One region of the Nonomuraea sp. NPDC046570 genome, then DNA from elsewhere that is predicted to be linked to it. Evidence: riboswitches for the same ligand, from Rfam matches in the RefSeq annotation. Region 1 holds a riboswitch; each other region holds the start of a gene.

Evidence for each region. A riboswitch is a leader RNA that binds a small molecule or an ion and turns the genes downstream of it on or off. The one in region 1 is predicted to bind cyclic di-AMP.
Region 2: another riboswitch for cyclic di-AMP. It lies ahead of ABZ911_RS04470 (C40 family peptidase); the one in region 1 lies ahead of ABZ911_RS26035 (serine hydrolase).
Region 3: another riboswitch for cyclic di-AMP. It lies ahead of ABZ911_RS28995 (hypothetical protein); the one in region 1 lies ahead of ABZ911_RS26035 (serine hydrolase).

Annotation. Positions count from the first base shown of each region.
Region 1 is NZ_JBEYZF010000018.1:27,011-30,275, forward strand. It holds gene ABZ911_RS26030 (ABC transporter ATP-binding protein) at 1-302, shown strand, start outside; gene ABZ911_RS26035 (serine hydrolase) at 416-1,333, opposite strand; cyclic di-AMP (ydaO/yuaA leader) riboswitch at 1,345-1,485, opposite strand; gene ABZ911_RS26040 (hypothetical protein) at 1,641-2,549, opposite strand; gene ABZ911_RS26045 (IclR family transcriptional regulator) at 2,546-3,265, opposite strand, start outside.
Region 2 is NZ_JBEYZF010000002.1:184,872-188,136, reverse strand. It holds gene ABZ911_RS04480 (M48 family metallopeptidase) at 1-116, opposite strand, end outside; gene ABZ911_RS04475 (hypothetical protein) at 128-925, opposite strand; gene ABZ911_RS04470 (C40 family peptidase) at 1,033-1,521, opposite strand; cyclic di-AMP (ydaO/yuaA leader) riboswitch at 1,596-1,753, opposite strand; gene ABZ911_RS04465 (NlpC/P60 family protein) at 2,016-2,945, opposite strand; gene ABZ911_RS04460 (NYN domain-containing protein) at 3,077-3,265, opposite strand, start outside.
Region 3 is NZ_JBEYZF010000022.1:23,920-27,184, reverse strand. It holds gene ABZ911_RS29005 (MmcQ/YjbR family DNA-binding protein) at 1-206, shown strand, start outside; gene ABZ911_RS29000 (GAP family protein) at 278-970, shown strand; gene ABZ911_RS28995 (hypothetical protein) at 1,107-2,060, opposite strand; cyclic di-AMP (ydaO/yuaA leader) riboswitch at 2,066-2,205, opposite strand; gene galT (galactose-1-phosphate uridylyltransferase) at 2,271-3,265, opposite strand, start outside.

The DNA of each region.
Region 1 (3,265 bases):
TCGCACTGGCCCGCGCCTTCGTCAGGAACGACCGCGATCTGCTCATCCTCGACGAACCGAGCTCGGGCCTCGACGCCGAGGCCGAACACGCCATCCACCACGACCTCCGCGGGCACCGAGAGGGCAGGACGAGCCTGCTCATCTCCCACCGCCTGAGCGCGGTCAGGGACGCCGACCTCGTCGTGGTCCTGTCCGACGGGAAGATCATCGAGAGCGGGACGCACGAGGCGCTCATGGCGGCGGCGGGGGAGTACGCGAGACTGTTCACCCTGCAGGCCAGCGGTTATCAGGGGGTGTCCTAGAAGAATGCTGGGGGCCGGTTCGCGGGATCAGAACCCCGCCCCGGACATAAACCGTCATCACCCGGCCCGGCCAGTGAGCGAAGGATTCCGGCCCGGCGCATGCCGTTCACATGTCAGGGCTGCCTGCTGGTCGCCGCCCAGTCGAGGAGCGCCTGAGCCGTTTCGAAGCGGCGGCTGGAGCTGGTCTCTCCGAGAATCACGCCGACCAGCCGACGGCCGTCACCATCGGCGGCGAAGGCGAGGGTGTAGCCCGCGGCACGCGTGTAGCCGGTCTTCAGGCCGACGGCGCCCGGGGTGCGGAGAAGGCGATTCGTGTTCCGCCAGGAGTAGGCGCTGTGCTCCGCCGTCGCGGGGACCGAATGGTACTGGGTGGAGCTGACCTTCCTGATCGTCTTGTTGTCCAGCGCAGCCTGGGCGAGCCGCACCTGGTCACGTGCGGTGGAGTAGCCGCCGCCCTTGGCGGGCATCCCGTCGGCGTTGACGTACAGCGTGTCCTTCATGCCGAGCTCGCGGGCGTTGGCGTTCATCTTCGCCGTGAACGCGTCGACGCCGGGGCCGTACGCGCGGGCCAGCGCGTGGGCGGCGTCCGCGCCGGAGGGCAGCAGCAGGGCATGCAGCAGGGTCTCCACAGTCAGCCGGTCGCCGGCGCGCAGGTCCGCCACCGAGGCGCCACCCTTCGAGGCGTAGCGCACATCCGCAGAGGTGACCTCGACCACGTCCGCAGGCTTGGCTTCCTTCAGCACGGTGTAGGCGGTCATCACCTTGGTGATGCTGGCCACGGGGGTGCGGAGGTCGGCCTTCTTGCTGAAGTGGACCTTGCCGGTCTTGGCGTCGATCAGGTGGGCCGCACGGCCGAGCACCGCTGGGGCGTCCGGGGCGACGGCTGGAACGTGGGAACGGGAGTCCGGCGAAACGACGGAGCCTGCTTGGGGGGTGGCCTGTGCGGGAGTGGCGACGGAGGTGACGGCGCCTGCGGTGATGACGACGCCGAGCAGCGCGTGGCTCAGCCGGTTCTTGAGATGCGTGGGCATGAAGGGGTTGCTCCTTGCTTCCATGCCGCCTACCGGGTTAGCTGACGGGTTCGGGCTGGGAAGTGCCCTACGGCGCAGCTGAGCTGCGTCCGATTCACCCCAGGGGAAGTGGGTCCCCGGCTCCGTGGATACGGACTCGGCGGCCGAGTGTCGTCCTGCGGTGGTGGCCTCAGGCGACGCGCGGTCCGGGCAATGAAATGGCAACGAACGTGTCGATGGTTCGCAGCACAATGCCCGAAAAGTACCAAAATGGTATAAATCGTGCAAATGGCGAAGAGTCACTGATGACGGCCTGAGAGCCTGTGAATCAGTCCGAGGGCGCTCCATCCACAGACCATGCTGCCGAGCCGGACTCGCCGGGTTGGAGGACAATCAGATCCGTTCCCGTCGCCAACGCGTTCGGCGGGCAGGTCTGTGGTTCGATCCCGACACCAGTTCGGGTGAGGTGCTTGCTTGGGAGGTCGCCTGAGAACACCTGGATCCAGCGGAATGCTGGGGAGGTGCGGATCGTGAGGGTCAAACCGGCCGGATCGGAGAGTGTGATGTCTCCTGCATCCTCTGTGGGAGCCACCGCGTACGCAACGCTGAACCGATCTGGACCGAGCGCGCGGCCCTCTCGAAAATCGAACCCGGAGTTGTCCACGAGACGCCGCCGGGTGGGGAGAGCCGAGAGCGGGTCGGTCTCGAGGTAGCTTGGCGCGGTGAGCTTCAGGATCCAATCCGTCAGCGGCGACGGTCCCGGTCTGAAGTAGGGGTGGAACCCGATGCCGAACGGAGCGATCTGATCGCCGATGTTGACCCACGCCGCGTCGCAGCGCAAACCCGTGGCCGTGACCGTGTAGGTGACGGTCACGCGCACAAGGAACGGATACCCGTCGACCCCTCCTACGACGCGGCCGAACGAGACGGACGATGCGCTCCGGCGCTCCAGCGCCCACAGCTGGTCGAACGCGAGGCCGTGCAGGGCGTGGCCGTACGCCGGATCGTTGATAGGGAGTTGATAGGCGCGCCCCGCGAACTCGTACCTGCCGTTGGCGAGGCGGTTGGGCCAGGGGGTGAGGACCGCGCCGTGGTGGCCCAATTCCGGCGCGACCCGGCCGGGGCCCGCCAGGATCGACTCGTCGCCGAGCCGGAGCCCGGTGAGGGTGGCGCCGATGGGATCGATGGTGGCGCGAGTGCCGCCCCACGCGATGGTGGCGGGTTCAGTAGCGGTCACCGGCTGTGCTCGCGTGCGCGGATCCCGTATGCCGCGCGTGACATCTTCGCCGCGGTCGCGCGCGCTTCGCGTCCGAGCTCGGTGACGCGGTTCTGCATGCGGTACTTCGGGCCGTAGATGGACACGGCCGCGAGCGGGAGGCCGTTCCGGTCCTGGGCGAGCGCTGCGACGCGTTCTACGTCGTCGGTTCGCGGGATCCAGACGAACCCTCGCGTTCGGGCGAGCTCCAACTCGCGTGCCCAGCTCTCGCGGTCGAGCCGGACTTCGGGATGCTCGACCGGGGCGTCGCGGAGATCGTCGAGGATGCGGTGCTGTTCGACGACCGGAAGGGCGAAGAGGATGGCGCGGCCTGCGGCGGTTGCGTGTAACGGGGCGAGGTTCCCGATGTGCGGGACCATCCGGAACGGTTGCTCCGGATCGATCTGCTCGATGCTGACCGTGTAGTCGCCTTGGCGGATCGTGAGGATCACGGTCTCACCGACCACATCGCAGAGTTCTTGGAGGTACGGCCGGGCGATCTCGCTCAGGTTGTACTGCTTCTGGAACCCTTTCGCGAGGCTCAGAACCCGGCCGGTCAGGACGACGCGCCTGTTGTCGAGGCGGGCGAGGAAGCCCAGGTCGACGAGCGTGGCGACGAGCCGGGAGACGGAGCTCTTGTCCGTTCCTGTGAGCTCGGCAAGTTCGGTCACGGTCAAGCCTCCGCGGCCGTCCGCGAC
Region 2 (3,265 bases), on a different contig from region 1:
CCGGCGGGCAGCGCGTGCCACGGCGTGGTCAGCGCGACCACCACCAGGATCACCGCGCCGAGCAGGGCCAGCACCAGACCCGCCTGCCGCCGTTCCGCCCGCCGTTGATCGACCATCCGCCGCTCCCTCACGCCAGTTCCCTGCGCACATACTCGCGCCACGCCGCCGTCAGCGTGGCCACCGACAGGCCGAGCGTGGACAGCGCGGCCGAGACGCCGCGCTCCCGCGCATCACCGTAGAGCCTCACGAGGGCCTGTTCGCCGAATCGTCCCGCGAGGAGCCGGCAGGCCAGCCACGCCTCCTGGTAGGCCTGCGCGAGCCGTACCCCGCCGGGGGCGAAGGCGGCGGGGCCGGGGAGGTCGCGGGGCGGGCTGCCGGCGCGCACCTCGGCGGCCAGTTCGGCGGCGGCGACCGGGACGGGCAGCCCGGCGTCCCGGTAGCCGACGTAGTCGGCGAGGCCCTCGCGCAGCCACACGGGCACCTCGCCGCCGCCCGCGGCCACATGGGTGAGCTCGTGGGCGAGCACGACGCCGCGTCCGGCGGGCGTCAGGCGGGAGAACGCGCCGGGGACGACGATCACCCGGTCACCGTCGGCCAGCGCGGCCAGCCCGTCGACCGCGCCCGCCCCGGCCAGCGCCGCCGCCCGCGCGGTGGTGTCGGGCACCACGACGAGCGGGCGCGGCGGTCGCCCGAAGAGCTCAGCGACGGTACGGCCCGCGGCGTCGGCCCGGGAGGCCAGGTCGCGCAGCAGGCCGGGGTCCGCGCCGGGATGGCCGACGATCAGGGAGCGGCTGCCGTACACGATCCGGGTGCCGCCCTCCCAGAGGCCGCGCGCCTCGGGCGGTGTGGCGCGCCCCGCCGAGCCGCCGGCCAGCAGCGCGAGCCCGGCCGCCAGCGCTGCTCTGCGGCTCACCTGCACGGACACGTCCCGATCGTAGTGGCAGGACGCGAACGCCCCGGCCTCCGTGTCGCGGGAGGCCGGGGCGCTCTCCCCGGGCTCACGCCGAGTTCCGGGGTCGTGCGGCCGGCAGGCTAGCCGCCGGGACGGACCGCGCCGGCGAAGGAGGCCTTGCGCCAGCGGTTGAGCTTCTCGATCCGCACCGTCTTGCCGGTGCTCGGCGAATGGACCATCTTCCCGCCGCCGACGTACATGCCCACGTGGCCGCGCCCGCGGAAGAACATCAGGTCACCGGGCCTGAGGCTGCCCCAGGAGACCTTCCTCTTGATGCGTGCGTACTGGCTGTGCGTCACGCGCGGGATCTTGACCCCGGCCTTGCTCCAGGCGTACTGGACGAGACCTGAGCAGTCGAAGGCGCCGGGACCCGTGCCGCCGTAGCGGTAGGGGTCGCCGATCTGGCCCTTGGCGATGGCGACGGCCTTGCCGGCCCTCGCCTTCTGCCGAGCGGTTCTGGCCTGCTTCGCGGACTTCACGGAGCCGTCCGCGGAAGCTGTGGCCGTTTTCGTCGTCGCCGCCTGGGCCGCGGTGCCGGGAAGGACGAACCCTCCGGCGGTCACCGTCATGGTGAGTGCGACGCCACTGAGGGCAAGGCGGGTCAGACGGGTTTCGTGCAGGGAGGTAGACAGAATCGTCTCCTAGAGACTTCCACGAATGCCTACCGGGTTAGCTGACGGATTCGGGCGTGGAAGTCGCCCTACGGCGCGCTGGGCGCCGATTCACCCCTTGATCCCTCTTGGGATCTGGTGGGTCCCCGGCTCCGTGCTCCTGGCCGCACGGATTCGGCAGGTCACCGCCCCGCTCAATCGGGGTACGGCTCTCGCCTCGGTGGCGGTGACCGGCGGATCTTGATTCGTGCGACGCCATGGCTTGTTCGCCGCGGAGCCAGAAGGTACTCGGCGCGTCATGGCCTGGCAAAGCGTCGGTCAAGTGTCAGGAGGCGAGCAAAGTGGTGGATCCCCGGTGGCCCTGGGGTTCCGTTACCCTAATGTGACCCTGGTCACATGGGGAGGTTCACACGGCCAGTCAGGTCCCTTGTGTCACGTTAGTCACACGGGCTTCAGGGGCGGATCGCGCCCACGATGCGCCTGCCGTACGACGAGAGCGTGGCGACCTTGACCACATCGCCCGTCTGCGGCGCGTGGACGATCTTGCCGCCGCCCGCGTAGATGCTCACGTGCCCGAGGCCCTCGCTGAAGATCAGGTCACCGGGCTGCAGCGCGTCCATGGACACCTTGCGGCTCGCCCCCCACGACCACTGCGACCAGGTGGTGCGCGGCAGCGACACGCCGCCCGCGCGCCAGGAGGCCTGTGTGAGGCCCGAGCAGTCCCATCCGCCCGGCCCGGTCCCGCCGAACACGTACGGCTTGCCCACCTGGGCGAAGGCGAAGCTCAGCACGGAGGCCGCGTTGCCGGAGGCGGAGCCGGTGTACTTGATCCCGGTGCTGTTGGGGTTCCCCTTGCGGTACGCGCCCAGGCGGGTCAGCAGCTTCTTCTGCTCCTTGATGAGCTTGAGGACCTTCTCCTTCTCGTCCAGGACCTCGTCGCGCGACTTGTCGGCCTCGGCGAGCGCCAGCTTGGCCTTGTCGCGCTCGCTCTTCAGCGCGCGGTTCTCCTGGTCGAAGGCGGCCAGCGTCTGGGCCCGCTCGGACGCGATCTGGTCGGCCATGGCCAGGCTGCTGAGCATCGCCGTGGGGTCGCCGTTGCCCAGCATCGCCGGCCAGGAGGTGACCTCGCCCACCTGGTAGGAGTCGACGGCCAGGGTGACCAGGGAGGAGCGCAGGTCCTTCACCGTGGCCAGCTTGGTCTTGTAGCTCTCGTTGAGCTTCGCGTAGAGCTTCTTGGCCTTGGCGTGCCGGTCGGTGGCGCCGTTGTAGCGGTCGACGACCTTGTCGGCCTGGTCGTTGAGCTTCGCCAGCTTCCGCTTGGCCTGGGCGATGGTCGGTTTCGGATCGGCCGCGGCGCCGTTCAACGGCAGCGTCAGCAGCATCCCGATCGCGAGACCCGCGGCAGCAGGTACCCGGCCAAACCTCACAAGCCTCGCCCTCCCAGTGATCATACCTGGGGCGAAATAGTACAGAAGTGGCGACCCTCGGCGAGCCGTATCGCCTGATTCGTGACCTATGCTCGGCCGAGCCGCCGCAGCAGCAGCGCCGAGGACACCGGCCTCGCGCCCATCCGGCGCACCGACTCGGCCACCTCGCGGTCGGAGGAGACGACGGCGATGGCCCTGCCCTGCGGTTCGGCCCGGACGAGTTGCCGGATCAGATCGTCGGCGATCTCGCCCGGCGCGCTGAACATCACCCGCAC
Region 3 (3,265 bases), on a different contig from region 1:
TCGGCTTCTGGTGCGCGGCTCCGCCGGGCGTGCAGGAGGCGCTGGTGGCGGAGGACCCGGCGCGGTTCTTCCGCCCGCCGTACGTGGGGCACCGCGGCTGGCTCGGCGTCTACCTGGACGTGCAGGTGGACTGGCCGGAGGTCGCCGAGATCGTCACGGACGCCTATCGGATGGTCGCGCCGAAGAGCCTGGTGGCGCGGCTGTAGTCACAAAGATGTACGCCTGTTTCGGCGTACAGGCGGAGTAGGGGCATCCCGGGGGCCGGGATGATCTGAGTATGTCGATCGGTCTGCTGCTCGCCCTGGCCGCCCTCGCCATCGTGGACAGCACGAGCTTCGGCACCCTGGGCATCCCCGTGTACCTGCTGCTGGCCGCCGAGCGGTCGCAGGTGTCGCGCCTGCTGATCTACCTGGCGACCATCGCCGTGTTCTACTACCTGGTCGGCGTCGCGCTGATGCTCGGGCTGTCGACCCTGCTGGACAACTACGGCGACGCACTGCGCAGCCCGCCCGTGTACTGGCTCCAGCTCGCCCTGGGCGTCGGGCTGTTCCTGCTGAGCTTCCGGCTCGACCCCAAGCGGCGGGCGAAACTGGGCAAACCGCCGCGGACGTTCGAGCCGAAGATCGGCGGGCCGCGGACCATGGTGCTGCTGGGCCTGACCGCCGGGCTGGTCGAGGTCGCGACCATGTTGCCGTACCTCGCCGCCGTCGGGATCATGACCGCCTCGGACCTGGCCGCGGCCACCTGGATCCCGGTGCTCGGCGGTTACGTCCTCGTCATGATCCTGCCCCCGCTGTTCCTGCTGGCCCTGCGCGCGGTCGCCCGCGAGAGCCTGGAGCCGAAGCTGGTACGGCTACGCGGGTGGATGACCAGGAACGCGGCCTCGATGGTGAGCTGGACGGTGGCGATCGTGGGCTTCCTCCTGGCCCGGGACGCGGCCGTGTCCCTGTTCTTCACCGGCTCCGCCTGACCGCCGTCAGCCGGTGAGGGAGGCGCCGACCATGACCATGCGCAGCGCTCGTTCGGCCGCCGCGTGCGCCGGCCACCAGGGCGATCACGACGAGGGCGCTCGCCGTGATCGCCAGGGCCCAGGGGACCGCGGGCGTTCAGTGCATGGAGATGTGGACGTGGTCGTAGTGGTTGGCGGTGATGCTGCCGCGGTTGGACATGGAGCGCCAGCCCGAGCCCTGGTTGATGCGCTGCTTCCAGATCACGTACTTGACGCCGAGCTTGTCCTTGTTCTTGACCGCCCACGCCGCGATCTGGTCGCCGAGGGTCTGGTTGACGGCCGACGGCGTGCTTCCGCCGGTGCTCAACATGAAGTCGCAGGCCCGCCCCAGCGGATGCTCTCCGCTGTTGTCCACGCGGTAGCAGCCCACCTCGTGCGGCAAGGTGAAGGTCTTCTTGAGGAGTTCCCGCATCTGGCGGGTGCGCAGGGTGATGTTGTCGGATCCGGACGGAAGCTGGGGGGCCCAGCTTCCGTCGGAGTTACGGCCTGAGCCGTACGGGATGAGGTCTTCGAGTTTCTTCTCGATGTCCTTGATCAGGTCCTCGGCCTCGGCGCGCTGCCCGGCCACCTTCTTCGAGTCGTCGCGGATCTTGACGGTGAGCGAGGCGGCCTGGTCGGCGGCGAGCTTCCTGGCGTCGCGGGTGGCGGTGACGGTGGCGACGACGGCGTTCTGCTCGGCCCTGAGCTGCTCCAGCAGGACGGCGTTGCTGAGGCTCGTGGACATCAGCAGGGCGGGCAGGCCGCCGTCGCCGGCCTGGTAGCGCATCTGGGTGATCTGCGCCGCCTGTCCTTCGGCCTTGACCAGCTCCTGCTGGGCCTCGGTGAGGCGTCGCTTGGCCGTCTTCTCGTCTCCGCGCGCCTCGGTCAGGTCGACCCGGCTCGCGTTGTAGGTCTCGATGAGCGTGTCGACCTGCTTGTTGAGCTTCTTCAGCTCGGCACGCAACTCGGCTTCGGTCGGTTTGGGGGCGGCGACCGCGGGGGCGGCCGGGCCGAAGGCCAGGGCCGCGGCGACGAGCACGCCGGCGGCCAGGGACGTGGGGGACTGGGCCACCACGTAGCTCCTCTCCTTCTGCCGACCGGGTTAGCTGACGGGTTCGGGCGGGAGAAGGCTTGCCCTACCACCGAAGTGGATTCACCCCAGATGCATGGGTCCCCGGCTCCTGGGGCGCACGCCCAGGATTAGGCGGCACGACTGTGGCAGTCGGTGCGAGAGGGATATTAGTAGTAAACCGCTGGTCACGCGAGTCCAAGCTGCGACCAATTAGTGATCTACCTGTGATCGAATCATCCCGGCCGCCTCCTCGGGGAGCACGTCGTTGACGAACGCGCCCATCGCCGACTCCGAGCCCGCCAGGTATTTCAGCTTCCCCGGCGCCCGCCGGATGCTGAACAGCTCCAGGTGAAGATACGCCAGGTCACGACCCTCCCGGACGGGCGCCTGGTGCCAGGCGGAGACGTACGGCATGACCACCCCGAACAGTCCGTCGAGCGCCCGCAGCACGCCGGTGTACAGCGGGCCGAACGCCGCGCGCTCCTCCGGCGTCAGCGCGACCAGGTCGGGCACCTGCCGGTGCGGGTACACGTGCACCTCGAACGGGTAGCGCGCGGCGGCGGGCACGAACGCGGTCCAGTGCTCGTTGGCGGCCACCACCCGGACGCCCGCGGCCCGCTCGGCGGCCAGGATGTCGGCGAACAGATTGCCGCCGGTGTGCCGGGCGGCGGCGGCGAGCTGCTGCCGGGTGCGCGGCGTGACATAGGGGTAGGCGTAGATCTGCCCGTGCGGGTGGGCCAGCGTGATGCCGATCTCGGAGCCGCGGTTCTCGAAGCAGAAGACCTGCTCCACGCCCGGGATCTCGGACAACTCGGCGGTACGGTCCGCCCACGCCTCCATGACGAGCCCCACCTGCGCCTCGGACAGCTGGGAGAAGGACGAGGAGTGCTCCGCGGTGAAGCACACCACCTCACACCGCCCCACTCCCGGCCGAACCTCACTAAGCCCCCCCGCATCCTGATAAATCCCGAGATTGGTGGAGAAGGAGGGGAAGCGGTTCTCGAACACCACCACGTCGTAGTCCGGCGCCGGGATCTCCGTCAGGTGGCCGGGGCGGGACGGGCACAGCGGGCACTCGTCGGCGGGCGGCAGGAACGTACGGCCCTGGCGGTGTCCCGCCATCGCCACCCACTCCTCGGTGAGCGGGTCGTAGCGCAGCTCGGAGGCGGGCGGCCGAGGACTCGGCTCGCGCTCGTCGAGCATGC